One region of the Cupriavidus basilensis genome, then DNA from elsewhere that is predicted to be linked to it. Evidence: predicted binding sites of a transcription regulator. Region 1 holds the regulator's gene; the other holds the start of a gene.
The links. The regulator NrdR, encoded in region 1, represses ribonucleotide reductase genes. The targets are predictions, from matches to a motif close to CACNANATNTNGTG.
Positions count from the first base shown of each region.

Region 1 (8,557 bases):
GCCAGCATGAGCCAGATCCGGGCAATTCGCGTAGGCCTGGTCACGCGAATTCCGGCGGCTGTAAAGCCGTCAGGCGGGCCGGGAGCGGCATGCGATGCCACAACGGCGGCGACCTTGCCGGTGATTTTTGCCGCTACCGCTTCGCCCCTGGGGGCAGCCGTGACGGCCGATCTGAGCGCGACACAGAATTGGCAGTGCTATCGCTATCGCACGCAGAGCCTCGTCATCCCTCTCAAGAATATCGTGTTCGGAGAACAGTGAGCATGCGATCGCGTCGCACCCAGACCGGCCTCGCGCTGCCGATCGTGTTGATCATCCTGCTGGCGATCCTGGTGTCCGCGGTGTCGTTGCTGCGTACCGGTGCCGTATCGGGAACCACGGCCGGCAACGTTGCATTCAAGGAGGCTGCGAGCCAGGCCACCGATCTTGCCTTGACCGCTGCGAAGACTACCCTGGATGGCGTTGCCAACCCGGATACCACGGATACCACCAAGCAGTACTACGCGACCACTACCACCTTCGCGCTGGACCAGAATGGCCTGCCCAATGTGAACTGGGCCGACACCACCAGCTTCCCGCAGGTCCAGGTCGGCAACGGTGGCTTGCAATATCAATATGTGGTCGAACGCCTGTGCAGTTCGACTCCGGTGACAGATCCGTACGGCCAGTGCACTGCCCGCGCCAAGGCGATCCAGGGGCCAAGCAGCAATCAGATGGGTTCACCTTCACTGCAACTGCCACAGGTGGCTTACCGGGTGACGGTACACGTCACGAGCCCGCGCAGCGGCGAGACATTCGTACAGGCAATCCTCAACAGATAACCGGCCCATGAAACTCTCATCCTTGCTTAAGGTTTGCCTGGCGATTTCCTCGGTGGCGGTGATTTCGGCCTACTCTGCCTCGACCGACATTTCCGTTACGCCGCTCTCCGCCACTTCGCAGGCGCCGCCCAACGTCATCTTTGGCATTGACGATTCGGGTTCGATGGACTTCGAGGTCCTGATGAATACGAGTGACGGTGCCTTGTGGTGGGATACGAGCAACAAGAACTTCTACTCGGGTGGCAAGTTCAACTTCAATGATACGGGCTCGTCCGGCAATGGCTGGATGAAGTTTGCCTATCTGTTCCCGAACGGGCAGAGCACCAGCAATGATAGCGATCTGCGCCGCTACGCCGATTCGACGTCCGATCACTTCGCGGTGCCGCCGCTGCCGCAGTACAGCTACATGCGCAGTGCGGACTACAACCCGATCTATTACAACCCGAATGTAACCTACGTCGCATGGCCGTCAGCCTATATGGGTGGCGCAATGAAGAGCTTTAGCAACGCAAGCACGGCGGCGACCCGTAGCCATCCGTACTATCCGACGCAAAGTTCATCGTCGCCATACACGTGGAACATGGCGGGGACTGTTGCCGTGCAAGGCAATCCAGGCGCCAACACGACCTTCCGCATGTTCCCTGGCATGGTGATTCCGTTTGCGTGGGCATCTGCGAACTCACTCACGCAGATCACCTACAAAAAAAATGGCGGCAGTTGGACAACCACGAATATCAGTAGCGATCTCACAATCCCCTCCAACGTCACCTACTGGGATGTTTCGCTTCCTTACCGCCCCGCGACCTACTACGTCAAGGATGCAACCTGTACGGCTAGCACTGCAGGCTGCAATGCAACGCCGGATGGTGCCTTTGTGCGCGAGTGGCAGATCGTTCCTGCCAACAGCGGGAAGTTCCCGGGCGGACGCAGCTATGCGGATGAGCTGCAGAACTTCGCCAACTGGTTTCAGTATTACCGCAAGCGCAAGCTGATGCTGGGCTCGGGCATGGGCCAGGTTTTGACGAACCTAAAGGGAATGTACGGTGCCTATACCAACTTCAATTCGGGGGCGGGCACCAACGTCACCATGTACGACTTTTCCTCGACGGATAACTTGAAGAATGGTTCTGCGTTGCTGGGGGCGATTTATCAGAGCGTAGCGGCTGGCGGTACGCCCACACTTGAAACACTCAACTTCATCGGTGGCCAGTTCATGAGAACGGACACCAATGCGCCGGTCAAGTTCGCTTGCCAGCAGAATGCAGGTTTTATCCTGACCGATGGCTATGCCAACAAGTCGACGGTGACGCCGCCGAGCTATTCGGCCAGCAGCAGCTTCATCAACACCGCCCCGTACTCGGCAATTCCCAAGCCTTCCTTGGCGGACATCGCGAGCTCTTACTTTGTCAATAATCTGCGCACCGATCTCACTGCGGGCCTGGTGCCGGTCAATTCGACGGATAGCTCCTGGAATGCCGACAAGAACCCCAACCTGCATATGAATACGTATGCGGTGGCGCTGGGTGCAAAGGGCTATATCTATGGGCAGAACACCGCGCAGGCCAACAGCCCGAACCTGAATCCGCCGACCTGGGTGGCCACGTCCCAGAACTACAGCCCTAACGCGCTGGATGACCTTTGGCACGCCACCATCAATGGCCGCGGCCAGATGTTCCGAGCGACCAACGCCGCCGACCTGACGTCGTTCTTCCAGCAGGTGCTTCAGAGCCTGTTGTCGAAATCCGCATCCAACGCGGCAATTGCAGTGAGTTCCACTAATGGCGGTGGCGCGGCCTTCATGGCCAGCTACAACGGCCAGAACTGGTCTGGCGAGCTGACCGCCGCGCCCATCGACCCAACCACCGGGTTCATCAATGCCGCCGCGCCGCTGTGGAAGGCGCGCGACCAACTGACTAGCCGCACCGCCAGCAATCGCTGGATAGGGACCTACGACAACGGCAAGGGCGTTGCCTTCGCAACGGGGACGGGAGGATTGCTGGCGAGTACCGTCAACCTGCTCAACAGTTCCGGCAAGACTGACGGGGCCAGCGTGTTGGCCTACCTGCGAGGCGATCGATCACTGGAGGGCACTACCTATCGGACGCGCAGTTCGCTACTTGGTGATATCGTGTCGGCTGAGCCGGTTTATGTCGCCGGTGCGACCGCCTATTACACCGACGCGGGCTATGCCGGGTTCCAGAGCCAGCTCGCTTCTCGCAAGCCCGCGATTTACCAGGGGGCAAACGACGGCATGCTGCATGCGTTCGACGCCAGTTCCGGCGCGGAGCTCTGGGCGTATGTGCCGGGCGCGCTTCTGACGACAAGCGGGAAGATGAATGCGTACACGGTGACGCCCTATACGCATCAATACTACGTCGATGCCACGCCGGCTGTTGGCGATGTCTACATGGCCGGTATCAAGGCATGGAAAACCCTGCTAGTGGGTGGGCTAGGGGCGGGGGGCAGTGGCTACTATGCGCTTGATGTGACCAGTTCGACGGCGCAAAGCGATGCGGACGTGGCCAGTAAAGTGAAATGGGAGTTTCCGAATTCGGCGACCAGCAGCACGGATGCGGCCAACCTGGGCTTGACCTTCGGCAAGCCTATCCTTGCGAAGACTAAGGCCATGGGCTGGGTGGTGCTCGTGCCGTCGGGCTATAACAACAATGTGGTTCGCAACGGAGGAACGCAGGGCGATGGCAAAGGCCGCCTGTTCGTGCTCGATCCTGCTACCGGCAACGTCCTCCAGTCGATCTCGACCGGGGTTGGCGATACGACTACGCCTTCTGGTCTCGCCTATATTTCCGCTTACGCGGCGAATGGATCGACCGACGCGACAATCGACTACGTTTATGGCGGCGACCTGCTGGGGAATGTGTGGCGCTTCGATTTGTCCGGCACCGCTGCTACCTCGTGGAATGTCAGCAAGCTGGCCAGCCTGGCGGATAGCAGTGGCAAGGCGCAACCGATCAGTTCGGCGCCGGAGCTGACTACCTATAACGGTCAACGCATGGTCTTCGTGGGTACGGGTCTTCTGCTCGGGCAATCCGACTTGGGCGTGAGTAACGTGCAATCCATGTACGCTTTGGTTGACAATATGACTGCAGCGCCGCTGATCTCGAACGTGCGAACCGCGCTTGTGAAAAGAACTGTGACGCTATCGGGGTCTGTGCGCCATATCAGCAACACGCCTCCTGTGAACTACACCAAGAATCCGGGCTGGTACTTCGATCTGCCAGGCTCGGGTGAGCGAGTGGTGACCAATCCGGCCGCTATTGCGGGGATCCTGGTTTTCACCACCGACATTCCCTCGGCGGCGACTTGTGGCTCGTCCAGCTATCTGTATGCAGTGGATTTGACTACTGGCGGCGAACTGCCAAGCACGAACTTCACTTCATCCGGGCTGTCCCCGTGGACGGGGATTGCCCTATCCAATACCGCGCTGTCATCAAGGCCGTCGCTGGTCGCGTTAAACAATGGCAATCTTGACGCACTGACCCAGCAGTCGAACGCCACTTCGTCCACGTCTCAACTGCCGATCAATTTGCTGAGCAAATCCAAGCGGGTGGCGTGGAAGGAGGTCTACATCCAGAAATGAGGCGGGCTTGGCGCCAGGGGTGGCTGGCCCGTAGCTTAGCGTTTGCTGCTGCTCGCCGCCACTTCGGCGAGTACATCGGAAAATTCCGACACGTCCTCAAAACTCCGATACACCGAAGCAAACCGGATATAAGCAATTTTGTCCAACCGGCGCAGCTCGCGCATGACCAGTTCCCCGACCTGGCTGCTGGGGATTTCCTTCTCGCCGAGGGCGAGCAGTTTTTCTTCGATGCGGGTGATGGAGGCGTCGATGGCTTCGGCCGAGACCGGGCGCTTGCGCAGGGCGAGGCGCATCGAGTCTTTCAGCTTGTCGCGGGTATAGTCCGCGCGAGAGCCGTTTTTCTTGACGATGGCGGGGAAGAACAGCTCGATCCGCTCATAGGTGGTGAAGCGGCGGTCGCAGGATTCACAGCGGCGGCGGCGGCGCACCGTATCGCCTTCTTCCGACATGCGCGTGTCCAGGACCTGGGTGTTGGAGTGAGCGCAAAAAGGGCATTTCATGCCTGACCACCTCGAAGTATGAGCCGGGGCGCGTGCCGCGCAGGCAGCGTTTTGTCATTCTGTGTCGCGCCGGGCTAGGTTGGCAAGGCCCGCCGCAGGCGCGGCGGGGCTGCCGGCCACCCGCGCTTGGCGGGTGGCGCAGGGCTTTAGCCGTAGACCGGGAAACGCTTGGTCAGGGCTGCCACTTGCTCGCGTACGCGCGCGATGTTGGCCAGGTCGTGCGGGTTTTCCAGCACGTCGGCGACGAGGTTGGCCACCAGGCGGGCTTCTTCTTCCTTGAAGCCGCGGGTGGTCATGGCCGGCGAGCCCAGGCGGATGCCCGAGGTGACGAACGGCTTTTCCGGGTCGTTGGGGATGGCGTTCTTGTTGACGGTGATGTGTGCTTCGCCCAGGACCTTTTCGGCTTCCTTGCCGGTGATCTGCATGGCGCGCAGGTCGACCAGCATGACGTGGCTTTCGGTGCGGCCGGAGACGATGCGCAGGCCGCGCTCGATCAGGGTTTCGGCCAGCACGCGGGCGTTCTTGACCACTTGTTGCTGGTAGGTCTTGAACTCGGGCGAGAGGGCTTCCTTGAACGCGACTGCCTTACCGGCGATCACGTGCATCAGGGGGCCGCCCTGGATGCCGGGGAAGATGGCCGAGTTGATGGCCTTCTCATGCTCGGCCTTCATCAGGATCACGCCACCGCGCGGGCCGCGCAGGCTCTTGTGCGTGGTGGTGGTGACGAAGTCGGCGTGCGGCACCGGGTTGGGGTACTCGCCGGCGGCAATCAGGCCGGCGTAGTGGGCCATGTCGACCATGAACAGGGCGCCGATGGACTTGGCCACCTTGGAGATGCGTTCGAAGTCGATGCGCAGGGCGAAGGCCGAGGCGCCGGCGATGATCAGCTTGGGCTTCTTTTCCTGGGCCAGCTTTTCCAGCGCGTCGTAGTCGATGTCTTCGTTTGCGTCCAGGCCGTAGCTGACCACGTTGAACCATTTGCCGCTCATGTTGAGCGCCATGCCATGGGTCAGGTGGCCGCCTTCGGCCAGGCTCATGCCCATGATGGTGTCGCCCGGCTTCAGGGCGGCGAAGAACACCCCCTGGTTGGCCTGCGAGCCGGAATTGGGCTGCACGTTGGCGGCTTCGGCGCCGAACAGTTGCTTGACGCGGTCGATGGCCAGCTGCTCCACGACGTCGACGTACTCGCAGCCACCGTAGTAGCGCTTGCCGGGATAGCCTTCGGCGTACTTGTTGGTGAGTTGCGAGCCTTGCGCGGCCATCACGGCCGGCGAGGTGTAGTTTTCCGAGGCGATCAGCTCGATGTGCTCTTCCTGGCGCTGGTCTTCCTTCTGGATGGCGGCAAAAAGCTCGGGGTCGATCTGGTCGATCGTATAGCGGCTGCGTTCGAACATGGCGAAAACTCGTCTGAAAAAAAGGGGAATTCCGAATGGCTTCGGGGTAGGGCGCGCGGGGAAGGCACAGGCGACCGGCGCCGGATGCGTTGGCTATCCGGCGCAGGGCGCACCCTGCTTCCCATTCGCTGCCCAGGCGAGCGGCAGGCGCTTGAAACATCGCGCCAGAGAACTTTGCGCTTCCTCGTGGTAGTGCCCACTGACTTCGCCAGTCGCGCAAGATGGAATGGTTGGCGGCAGTTTAACGCGAGGCGCCGGCTCGCTGCAAGACGGTGCTGCGGGGCCAAAGACCGAAAGTCAATGCCTTGTCCGTCAGGTAATGTAATTGTTGTAATGTCGGACAAGGGTTTACACCGGGTCGGGCCGGCTGCCGTTACAATCGCGGCCATGAGCAACAATGTGTGGGCCTTGCGGGTGTACTGGGAAGACACCGACGCGGGCGGCGTAGTGTTCTACGCCAATTACCTCAAGTTCTTCGAGCGCGCCCGTACTGAGTGGCTGCGCTCGCTAGGCATCGAGCAGCAAGCGCTGGCCGATGAGTCCGGCGTCGTCTTCATCGTCAGAAGCACGGCGGTGGACTACAATGCCCCCGCCCGTCTGGACGACCTGCTTGAGATCCGGACACAGATTGAACGGGTTGGCCCGGCGTCGGTCCAATTCGCCCAAGAAGCCTGGCGTGGTGAGCAATTGCTGGCTACTGGCGCCATCCGGGTTGGGTGTGTTGATCGTAGCACATTTCGCCCGACTCCCATTCCCGCCCCCGTCCTTGCAACCATCAAGACCGCTCGATGAATCCCGTGACCGTCACGCAAGACCTGTCGATCATTTCGCTGGTGCTGCACGCCAGTGTGCTGGCACAGGCCGTCATGGCCCTGCTGCTGGTGATGTCCCTGTTCTCGTGGACATATATCTTCCGCAAGCATTTTTCCCTGCGCGCCGCGCGGACCCAGACCGAGGGGTTCGAGCGCGATTTCTGGGCCGGCGGCGACCTCCAGGCCCTGTATCAGAGCGCAGCCAACAATCGTCACAATACAGGCGCGCTGGAACGGATCTTTGAATCCGGCATGGGCGAGTACCTGAAGGCGCGCGAGCGCAACAATGACGCCGGCGCGCTGCTCGACGCCGCGCGGCGTGCGATGCGCGCGGCCTATCAGCGCGAGATGGATGTGATGGAATCGCATCTTCCGTTCCTGGCATCGGTGGGTTCGGTCAGCCCGTACATCGGCTTGTTCGGCACCGTATGGGGGATCATGAACGCCTTCCGTGGCTTGTCCAATGTGCAGCAAGCAACGCTTGCGGCCGTGGCGCCCGGCATTGCGGAGGCGCTGGTCGCCACCGCTATCGGCCTGTTCGCGGCGATTCCGGCGGTCATTGCCTACAACCGTTACGCCACCGAAGTGGATCGCCTGGCCATTCGCTTCGAGAGTTTCATGGAAGAGTTCCTGAACATCCTGCAACGGCAGACCCGCTAAAGCGCTGAAGCCACCAACGTCTTCGGTCAAGGAGAACCAGCAATGGCAGCGATACAGCGCCGTGGCGGCTCGCGCCGCCGGGCCAGCGCCGACATCAACGTCGTGCCTTACATTGACGTAATGCTGGTGCTGCTCGTCATTTTCATGGTGGCGGCACCGATCGTGAATCCCGCCGTGGTTGACCTGCCCAGCGTGGCCAACGCCACCCAGCAGCAAAAGGCACCCCCCATCGTCGTGACGGTGCATGAGGACGGTGCACTGACCGCGCGCGGCAAGGATAACGCCGGCAACAGCTTTGAGCGCAAGCTCGACAAGCAGGGCCTGATCGACTTCGTGCATCAGCGCCAGAACGAGAATCCCGATCAGCCGGTGGTGATCGCCGCCGACCGCTCGGTCAAGTATGAAGCCGTGCTGGACGTCATGTCAGTGCTCAAGGCCGACGGCGTGAAGCGCGTCGGCCTGATGGTCAAGCCCAAGTAAGCACCGCCCCACGCGATGAAAACCGCCGCCTATCCTTATCAGCCGGCCCCGGAGCGGGGAACCCTGCGTTCCTTCCTGCTCGCGGTTTTCATGCACTTGTTGCTGGGCATCGTGCTGTATTTCGGCGTGCACTGGCAGAGCAGCACCCCGGTGGGCGCCGAAGCCGAGCTCTGGGATGAGATCCCGGCCACTACCGCGCCGCCGCCGCCCCCGCCGCCTCCCGAACCGCAGCCCATCGTACAAGCCCGTCCCGCGCCTCCTGCGCCAGCGGTAAGGTCTCGCGCCGAAGAGG
Region 1 covers NZ_CP062803.1:3,360,956-3,369,512, reverse strand. The annotation lists gene F7R26_RS15500 (PilW family protein) at 1-261, shown strand, start outside; gene F7R26_RS15495 (hypothetical protein) at 264-821, shown strand; gene F7R26_RS15490 (pilus assembly protein) at 829-4,419, shown strand; gene nrdR (transcriptional regulator NrdR) at 4,455-4,919, opposite strand; gene glyA (serine hydroxymethyltransferase) at 5,066-6,313, opposite strand; ZMP/ZTP riboswitch at 6,437-6,539, opposite strand; gene ybgC (tol-pal system-associated acyl-CoA thioesterase) at 6,701-7,105, shown strand; gene tolQ (protein TolQ) at 7,102-7,785, shown strand; gene tolR (protein TolR) at 7,828-8,265, shown strand; gene tolA (cell envelope integrity protein TolA) at 8,281-8,557, shown strand, end outside.

Region 2 (8,557 bases), 510 kb from region 1:
CGAGCGGCGCGAGGATATCCCGGTGCTGGCCAGCGCCATCCTGGAGCACCTGGCGGTGCGCTATGGCGATCCCCATCCCAAGCGGCTGGCGGCGGCCGCGCTGCAGCGGCTGTCCGACTATCCGTTCCCGGGCAATGTGCGCGAGCTGGAGAACCTGCTCGAACGCGCCTATGCCTTCGCCGAGGGCAATACCATCGAGGTGGACGACCTGGGCCAGATGGATGCGGGCATGGGCCATTCGGCCATGCCACGCCCGCCCGCGCCGCACGCCTACCTGGCTTCGGCGGCTGCGCCGGCTGGCGCGCCGGCATCGTCCGGCTCGCGGCCCGACACCACGCAGGAGCTTGCCAACGATGCGCGCGCCGAATCCCGGGGCGGGGCGCAGCCCGATCTGTTTGCACAACCCGCGGCGCCTCGCGCCGCGGAGGTGGCCGCAGACGCTTGCCGTGCCACCTTCCCGATCGATTTGCCCGGCCGGCTCGAAGCGCTCGAGCGCGACCTGATCCTGCAGGCGCTGCAGCAGACCGGCTTTAACCGGACCGCCGCCGCGCCGCTGCTCGGCCTGAGCTTTCGCCAGCTGCGCTACCGCATCCAGCAGCTTGGCATCCGCGAGGGCCGCGACGACCCGGCCGACGGTGCCGCCGAAACCAGCGAAGCGCTGCGCGACGGGCTGCTGGCGGCGGATGGAGATCGCGATGCCTGACCACGACCAGGCCGCCAAGCTTGCGCCGAACTCGCCATTCGTCCCCGACCCGGCGGGCTGGGTGCCCGCGGCGCGCCACGTGCCGTCACCCAATTTCGACGCCCGGCCCGCGCACACGCCGGTGGACCTGGTGGTGATCCACAACATCAGCCTGCCGCCCGGGCAGTTCGGCAGCGGCGATATCGAAGCCTTTTTCCTGAATCGTCTCGACCCATCCCGCCATCCGTTTTTCGAGACGATCCATCAAGTGCGGGTGTCGGCGCATTTCCTGGTGACGCGCGGGGGGGAGCTGGTCCAGTTCGTGTCCTGCCTGGACCGCGCCTGGCACGCCGGCCAGTCCGAGTTCTTCGGCCGGCCCCGTTGCAACGACTTTTCCATCGGCATCGAGATCGAAGGCAGCGACGACCAGCCGTTCACGTTGGCCCAATACCACACCGCCGCAGCGCTGGTGCGTGCCCTGCTAGCCACCTATCCGGTGCGGGCCGTGGCGGGGCATAGCGATATCGCGCCAGGGCGCAAGACGGATCCGGGACCACATTTCGACTGGGCGGGCTTTGCTGCCGCAGCCGGCGTGGCGCCCGCACAACTGCCTTACCGCAAAGAACAGCCCTGAGGCAAGGGCGGCAAGCGAGGTCTAGGGGATAGCCGCGATCTGGGGAAAACCCTGATAAAGTCCGCGCCTATCGAAGAGGTCAGGTCAATCAAAAAAATTTCGCGTCACGGTGCGGTAACGAACCGTCGGGCGGATTCCCTTGCGTCTCTTGGGCTAGCGGGTATGGCGCAGCGCCGCATGCCATGCCGGCACTGGAATTCGCGCCAAAATGGCGCTTGTCAAGACTGGTGAATCCGCCCCGTTTCACTATACTTAGTCCAGTTTTTCGCATCGACCACTAGATCTAGTGGTGCTTTCGGGGAGCCGGCCTAGGTGTGCAGTTACCGCCGCAGCAATGGCTGCGGTCCGCCGAAGGGCCGGCGCATCACAAGAGTCCCAGCAGAATCCAGCAATCGCAGCGCGCCCTCCCGGGTAAGACCGGCCGGCGTGTCTGAGCCTTTTTGCGCATTTTGCCCGGGACTCTTTGTCACTCATAAAACACGGGTCAGAACAGGAGTTCCTCATGCAGACAGCCCAGAACGAAATCTCCACCGGCGCCGCTGGCGCCGGTGCAGCAGCGAACGTGCAGTCGAGCCCCGCTACTGCCGCCGCTGGCAGCTACCAGGACTACAAGATCATCCGACGTAACGGCGCCGTCGTGGCGTTCGAGCCGAGCAAGATCTCGGTTGCGGTGACCAAGGCCTTCCTCGCCGTCAACGGCGGGCAGGGTGCCGCTTCGGCGCGTGTGCGCGAAGTGGTCGAGCAAGTGACCCAGAATGTGGTCCGCGCGCTGCTGCGCAGCCGCCCTAACGGCGGCACCTTCCATATCGAAGACGTGCAGGATCACGTCGAGCTGGCGCTGATGCGCTCGGGCGAGCATGAAGTGGCCCGCGCCTACGTGCTGTACCGCGAGAAGCGCACCCAGGAACGCGCCCAGGCAAACGCCCAGGCGGTGGCCCGCGTGCAGGAAGGCGGCGCCACGTTCAACGTGACCGATGCGGGCGTGGCCCGCGTGCTGGACCTGGGCGCGCTGCATGGCCTGATCGACAACGCCTGCTCGGGCCTTGGCGATGCCGTCAGCGCCGAGCCGATCCTGAAGGAAACGCTGAAGAACCTGTACGACGGCGTGCCGATGACCCAGGTCTACGACTCCGCCATCCTGGCCGCGCGTACCCTGATCGAGAAGGACCCGGCCTACAGCCAGGTCACCGCGCGTATCCTGCTGCACACCATCCGCAAGGAAATCCTGGGCGCCGAAGTGACCCAGACCGAGATGGTGTCGCGCTACGCCGACTACTTCCCCAAGTTCATCGCGCGCGGCATCGAAGCCGAGCTGCTGGACGAGAAGCTGGCCACCTATGACCTGGCCCGCCTGGGTGCGGCACTGGACGCCCAGCGCGACTTCCAGTTCAACTACCTGGGCCTGCAGACCCTGTACGACCGCTACTTCCTGCACATCGACGAGACCCGCATCGAAATGCCGCAGGCATTCTTCATGCGCGTGGCGATGGGCCTGGCGCTGGGCGAGAAGGACCGCGAAGCGCGAGCCATCGAGTTCTACCAGCTGCTGTCGTCGTTCGACTTCATGTCGTCCACGCCGACCCTGTTCAACTCGGGCACCCGCCGCTCGCAGCTGTCGTCGTGCTACCTGACCACCGTGTCGGATGACCTGGAAGGCATCTACGAGGCGCTGAAGGAAAACGCGCTGCTGTCGAAGTTCGCCGGCGGCCTGGGCAACGACTGGACCAATGTGCGCGCCCTCGGCTCGCACATCAAGGGCACCAACGGCAAGTCGCAAGGCGTGGTGCCGTTCCTGAAGGTGGTCAACGACACCGCCGTGGCGGTCAACCAGGGCGGCAAGCGCAAGGGCGCGGTCTGCGCCTACCTGGAAACCTGGCACCTGGACATCGAGGAATTCCTCGAGCTGCGCAAGAACACCGGCGACGATCGCCGTCGCACCCACGACATGAACACGGCGAACTGGATTCCCGACCTGTTCATGAAGCGCGTGATGGAAGCCGGCGAATGGACGCTGTTCTCGCCCGCCACCTGCCCGGACCTGCACGACCTGGTCGGCAAGGCATTCGAAGAAGCCTACCTGGGCTACGAAGCCAAGGCCGCCCGCGGCGAGCTCAAGCTGTTCAAGAAGATCCCCGCCATGCAGCTGTGGCGCAAGATGCTGGGCATGCTGTTCGAGACCGGCCATCCCTGGATCACCTTCAAGGATCCGTGCAACATCCGCAGCCCGCAGCAGCACGTGGGCGTGGTGCACAGCTCCAACCTGTGCACGGAAATCACGCTCAACACCAATGACAGCGAGATCGCCGTCTGCAACCTGGGTTCGGTGAACCTGGTCGCCCACCTGAAGCAACAGGCCGACGGCACCCAGGTGCTCGACCACGCCAAGCTCGAGAAGACCATCCGCACCGCGATGCGCATGCTCGACAACGTGATCGACATCAACTACTACGCGGTCGAGAAGGCACGCAACTCCAACCTGCGCCATCGCCCGGTCGGCATGGGCATCATGGGCTTCCAGGACTGCCTGCACATGCTGCGCCTGCCGTACGCCAGCGACGCCGCGGTGCAGTTCGCCGACACCTCGATGGAAGCCGTGTGCTACTACGCCTACCGCGCCTCCAGCGAGCTGGCGGAAGAACGCGGGCGCTACAGCACCTATGAAGGCTCGCTGTGGGATCGTGGCATCCTGCCGCAGGACTCGCTCAAGCTGCTGGCCGAAGAGCGCGGCGGCTACCTGGAAGTGGATCATTCCTCGACCATGGACTGGGACAGCCTGCGCGCGCGCATCAAGCAGCACGGCATGCGCAACTCGAACTGCATCGCGATCGCGCCGACGGCAACGATCTCGAACATCATCGGCGTGTCGGCCTGCATCGAACCGACCTTCCAGAACCTGTACGTCAAGTCCAACCTGTCGGGCGAGTTCACGGTGGTCAACGACTACCTGGTGCGCGACCTGAAGGCACGCGGCCTGTGGGACGAAGTCATGGTCGCCGACCTGAAGTACTTCGACGGCAAGCTGGCCCGCATCGACCGCATTCCGCAAGACCTGCGCGACATCTACGCGACAGCCTTCGAAGTCGAGCCGAGCTGGCTGGTGGAAGCCGCCAGCCGCCGCCAGAAGTGGATCGACCAGGCGCAGTCCCTGAACATCTACATGGCCGGCGCCTCGGGCAAGAAGCTGGACGACACCTACAAGCTGGCCTGGCTGCGCGGCCTGAAGACCACGTACTACCTGCGCACGATGGCAGCCACCCACGTGGAGAAGTCCACCGTGTCGCGCGGCTCGCTCAACGCCGTGTCGTCGGGTAGCGACGGCGGCATCAGCGCCGCCGGCATCGACCAGGCCGCCGCCTCCGCACCGGCCATGCCGGAAGCCGAAGGCGCGGTCTGCACGATGCGCCCGGGCGACGCCGGTTTCGACGAGTGCGAAGCCTGCCAGTAAGTCATTACCTGCCCTGATCCTCGCCGCGCGGCTCGCGCGGCGAGGACAGCGGCAAACCAAAGCATTCCACGGAGAACCACACCATGCTGAGCTGGGACGACGACGTTCAAGCCACCCCGCAGGCTGCCCCGCAGCCCGCGCCGAATCCCACCGCCACGCCTGCTGCCGCACGCTCTGTCGACCAGCACGGCGTGCTGCCGCCGGCCGCCACGCAGCCGGCCGGCACGGGTATCCTCGGCAACCTGCCGGCGTCCGACGCGCCGACGGACCGCCGCGTGAACGCCGCCGACAAGCGCGTCATCAATGGCTCGACCGACGTCAACCAGCTGGTGCCGTTCAAGTACAAGTGGGCCTGGGAAAAATACCTGGCCGGCTGCGCCAACCACTGGATGCCGCAGGAAATCAACATGTCGCGCGACATCGCGCTGTGGAAGGACCCGAACGGCCTGACCGAAGACGAGCGCCGCGTGATCAAGCGCAACCTCGGCTTCTTCGTGACCGCCGACTCGCTGGCCGCCAACAACATCGTGCTGGGCACCTACCGCCAGATCACCGCGCCGGAATGCCGCCAGTACCTGCTGCGCCAGGCTTTCGAAGAAGCGATCCACACGCACGCCTACCAGTACATCGTGGAGTCGCTCGGGCTCAATGAAGCCGAGATCTTCAATGCGTACCACGAAGTGCAGTCGATCCGCGACAAGGATGAGTTCCTGATCCCGTTCATCGACACGCTGACCGACCCGGCCTTCAAGACCGGCACGCCGGAGAACGACCAGAAGCTGCTCAAGTCGCTGATCGTGTTCGCCTGCATCATGGAAGGCCTGTTCTTCTACGTGGGCTTCACGCAGATCCTGGCCATGGGCCGCCAGAACAAGATGACCGGCGCCGCCGAGCAGTACCAGTACATCCTGCGCGACGAGTCCCTGCACTGCAATTTCGGCATCGACCTGATCAACCAGATCAAGCTCGAGAACCCGCACCTGTGGACCGCCGAGTTCAAGGAAGAGATCACCGCGCTGTTCAAGAAGGCTGTGGACCTCGAATACCGCTACGCCGAGGACACCATGCCGCGCGGCGTGCTGGGCCTGAACGCACCGATGTTCAAGGGCTACCTGCGCTTCATCTGCAACCGCCGCTGCCAGCAGATCGGCCTGGAGCAGCTGTTCCCGAACGAGGAAAACCCGTTCCCGTGGATGAGCGAGATGATCGACCTGAAGAAGGAACGTAACTTCTTCGAGACGCGCGTCATCGAGTATCAGACCGGTGGGGCGTTGTCCTGGGATTGAGTTTTTCCGCCGAGCGGTGAATGCCGCCACGCAGAAAGAAAAAAGCTCCTTCGGGAGCTTTTTTCATTGCGCTTGCATCGGCGATCAGGGGTCAGCGATCAGCCGTGCGGGCCAGCATCAGCCCGCAATCCGTCTCAACGCTTCCTCGATCGCCCGTGTCTCGCTCGGCCGCACCAGGCGCGCCACCTCCACGCCGTCGCGCATGAACACCAGCGTGGGCCATAGCTTGATCCGGAACGAGCGGCCGAGCGGCTTGCCGCTGCCGTCCTCGACCTTGATGTGGGCGACCTCCGGATAGCTGGCCATGGCGTTGGCCAGGTGGGGCTGCGCCCGCATGCAGTAGCCGCACCAGGGGGCGCCGAACTCGATCACGGCCGGGCCTTTGATGGCGTCGATTTCGGTCCGGGCCGGCTCGCGCAGGCCATACACATCAGTCATCGTCATGGGGAATCCTCTCGCCTGTTCAGATGGGCATGCACGGATTGTATGACCGCGGCTGGCTGCAACGGATCCTGCTGTCAGGCCTGCGAGCCCTGCGGCATCTCGGGGGCCGCGGGCTTGCCCCAGCGCACCGTGGCCAGCAACGATGCCGCCACGATCAGCCCGCCGCCGATCCACGCCGTGGCGGAGATGCTCTCTGCCAGCCACAGGCTGGCGAACAACGCGCCGAAGGCGGGCTCGCTGCCCATCAGCAGCGCCACCCGCGTGGGGCTGCTGCGCCGGATGGCATAGTTCTGGGCGAAGAAGGCGAATAGCGTGCAGGCGGCGACCAGCCACAGCACGCAGCCCCAGAACGCGGCGTGGCCGGAGAACGACGGCAGGGGCTGCCACTGCGCGGGCACCAGCGCCAGTGCCACGGCCGCGCTGCCGACGGCGACCACGCCGGATTGCACGGCCGTCATCGTCAGCGCCGGCATGGACCGGCCCCGCACCAGCCGCTTGGTCGCGCAGACCATCAGCGCGCGCAGTACGGCGGCGGCCAGGATCAGCCCGTCGCCAAGGTTGAACCCCAGTTCGCCGTGGCCCGCCAGCAGCCACGCGCCTAGCAGGGAGAGCGCCACCGCCGCCCATTCGATGCGGCTTGGACGGCGCTTGAGCAGCAGCCACTCTGCCAGCGGCGTCAGCACCACGCACAGGCTGATCAGGAAGGCGGCGTTGGAGGCGCGCGTTAGCAGCACGCCGAAGGTTTCGCACAGGAAGATGCCGAGCAGCAGCACCCCGGTGCCCAGCACCCCGCGCAGGGTGGCGGCGTCGGTGCGGCGCAGCCCGGCCAGCGTGGGCGAGAGCACCACGAAGGTGATGCCAAAGCGTAGCGTCAGCAGGCCGAGTACCGGGTAGAAGACCAGTGCGCTCTTGACGATGCCGTAGCTGCTGCCCCAGACCACGGCGACCGCGAGCAGCATCAGGTCGGACAGCAGTAACAGTTTTCTTGGCGCGGGCATGGTGGACCTTGTGCATTCGGTCCTGCATTGTGCCGCTTTGCATCCACGACGATAATCGGGTCGGAATGCAAAGCCTTTATGCTGCATATGCATTAATCCGCCACTGTGCCCGCCGCGAGCCGCCTCATGAACCAAGCCGATCTCTTTGCCTTGCTGCCCGATATGGCGGTGTTCGCGCGCGTGGTCGACGCGGGCAATTTTTCTGTTGCCGCGCGCCAGCTTGGCAGCACACCGTCCACCGTCAGCCGCCAGATCAAGCGTCTGGAGGAGGCATTGGCCACACGCTTGCTGGAGCGCTCGACCCGCAAGGTGCGCATGACGGAATCGGGCGCCGAGGTGTACCGCTATTGCCGCGACGTGGTGAGCGCCGCGGCGGGGGCGATGGACGCCGCCGGCCATGTGGTGGGCCGGCCGCAGGGCAGGGTCAGCGTCAGCGCGCCGACTGCATTTGCCAAGACGGTGATCCATCCGCTGGTACCGGCTTTCCTGCAGGCTTATCCGGAAGTGGACCTGCAGTTGCTGTTTACCGACCACGAGACCGATCCCCTCGCCGACGACCTCGACCTGGTGATCCGGCTGACCGAGCACCCGCCGCCCGGCCTGGCCGGGCGGCGCCTGGGCGCGGTGCGCTGGGTGCTGTGCGCCTCGCCCGCCTATCTGCGCGCACGCGGCACGCCCGCGCAGCCGCGCGATCTGGCGGAGCATGATTGCCTGTACCTGGGGGAAACCGCCGACGACAACCGCTGGCGCTTGCGCCGTGACACCGAGACGCAGACCGTGACGGTGAGCGGGCGCTATGTCGCCAACCACGCCGGCGCGCGGCTGGAAGCGGCGCAGCAGGATCTTGGCATCGCCAGCCTGCCCGAGTTTACCGCGGCCCTTGCCTTGCAGGCCGGCGAACTGGTGCGGGTGTTGCCCGACTGGGAATTGCAGGCACGCGCCTACGTGGGGACGGTGTGGCTGCTCTATCCGCCCAACCGCTTCCTGCCGCCCAAGGTGCGGGCGTTGATCGATTACCTGGCCGCGCACATCGGCAGCGCGGGCTGACTTGCCGCTCAGCGTGCGCCG
Region 2 covers NZ_CP062803.1:3,870,616-3,879,172, reverse strand. The annotation lists gene F7R26_RS17805 (sigma-54-dependent transcriptional regulator) at 1-703, shown strand, start outside; gene ampD (1,6-anhydro-N-acetylmuramyl-L-alanine amidase AmpD) at 696-1,316, shown strand; gene F7R26_RS17795 (ribonucleoside-diphosphate reductase subunit alpha) at 1,819-4,761, shown strand; gene F7R26_RS17790 (ribonucleotide-diphosphate reductase subunit beta) at 4,845-6,047, shown strand; gene F7R26_RS17785 (thioredoxin family protein) at 6,165-6,491, opposite strand; gene F7R26_RS17780 (DMT family transporter) at 6,566-7,489, opposite strand; gene F7R26_RS17775 (LysR family transcriptional regulator) at 7,616-8,536, shown strand; gene F7R26_RS17770 (helix-turn-helix transcriptional regulator) at 8,545-8,557, opposite strand, start outside.
Region 2: a site for NrdR is predicted at 1,592-1,605, ahead of F7R26_RS17795 (ribonucleoside-diphosphate reductase subunit alpha). Genes of this name have one in related genera too.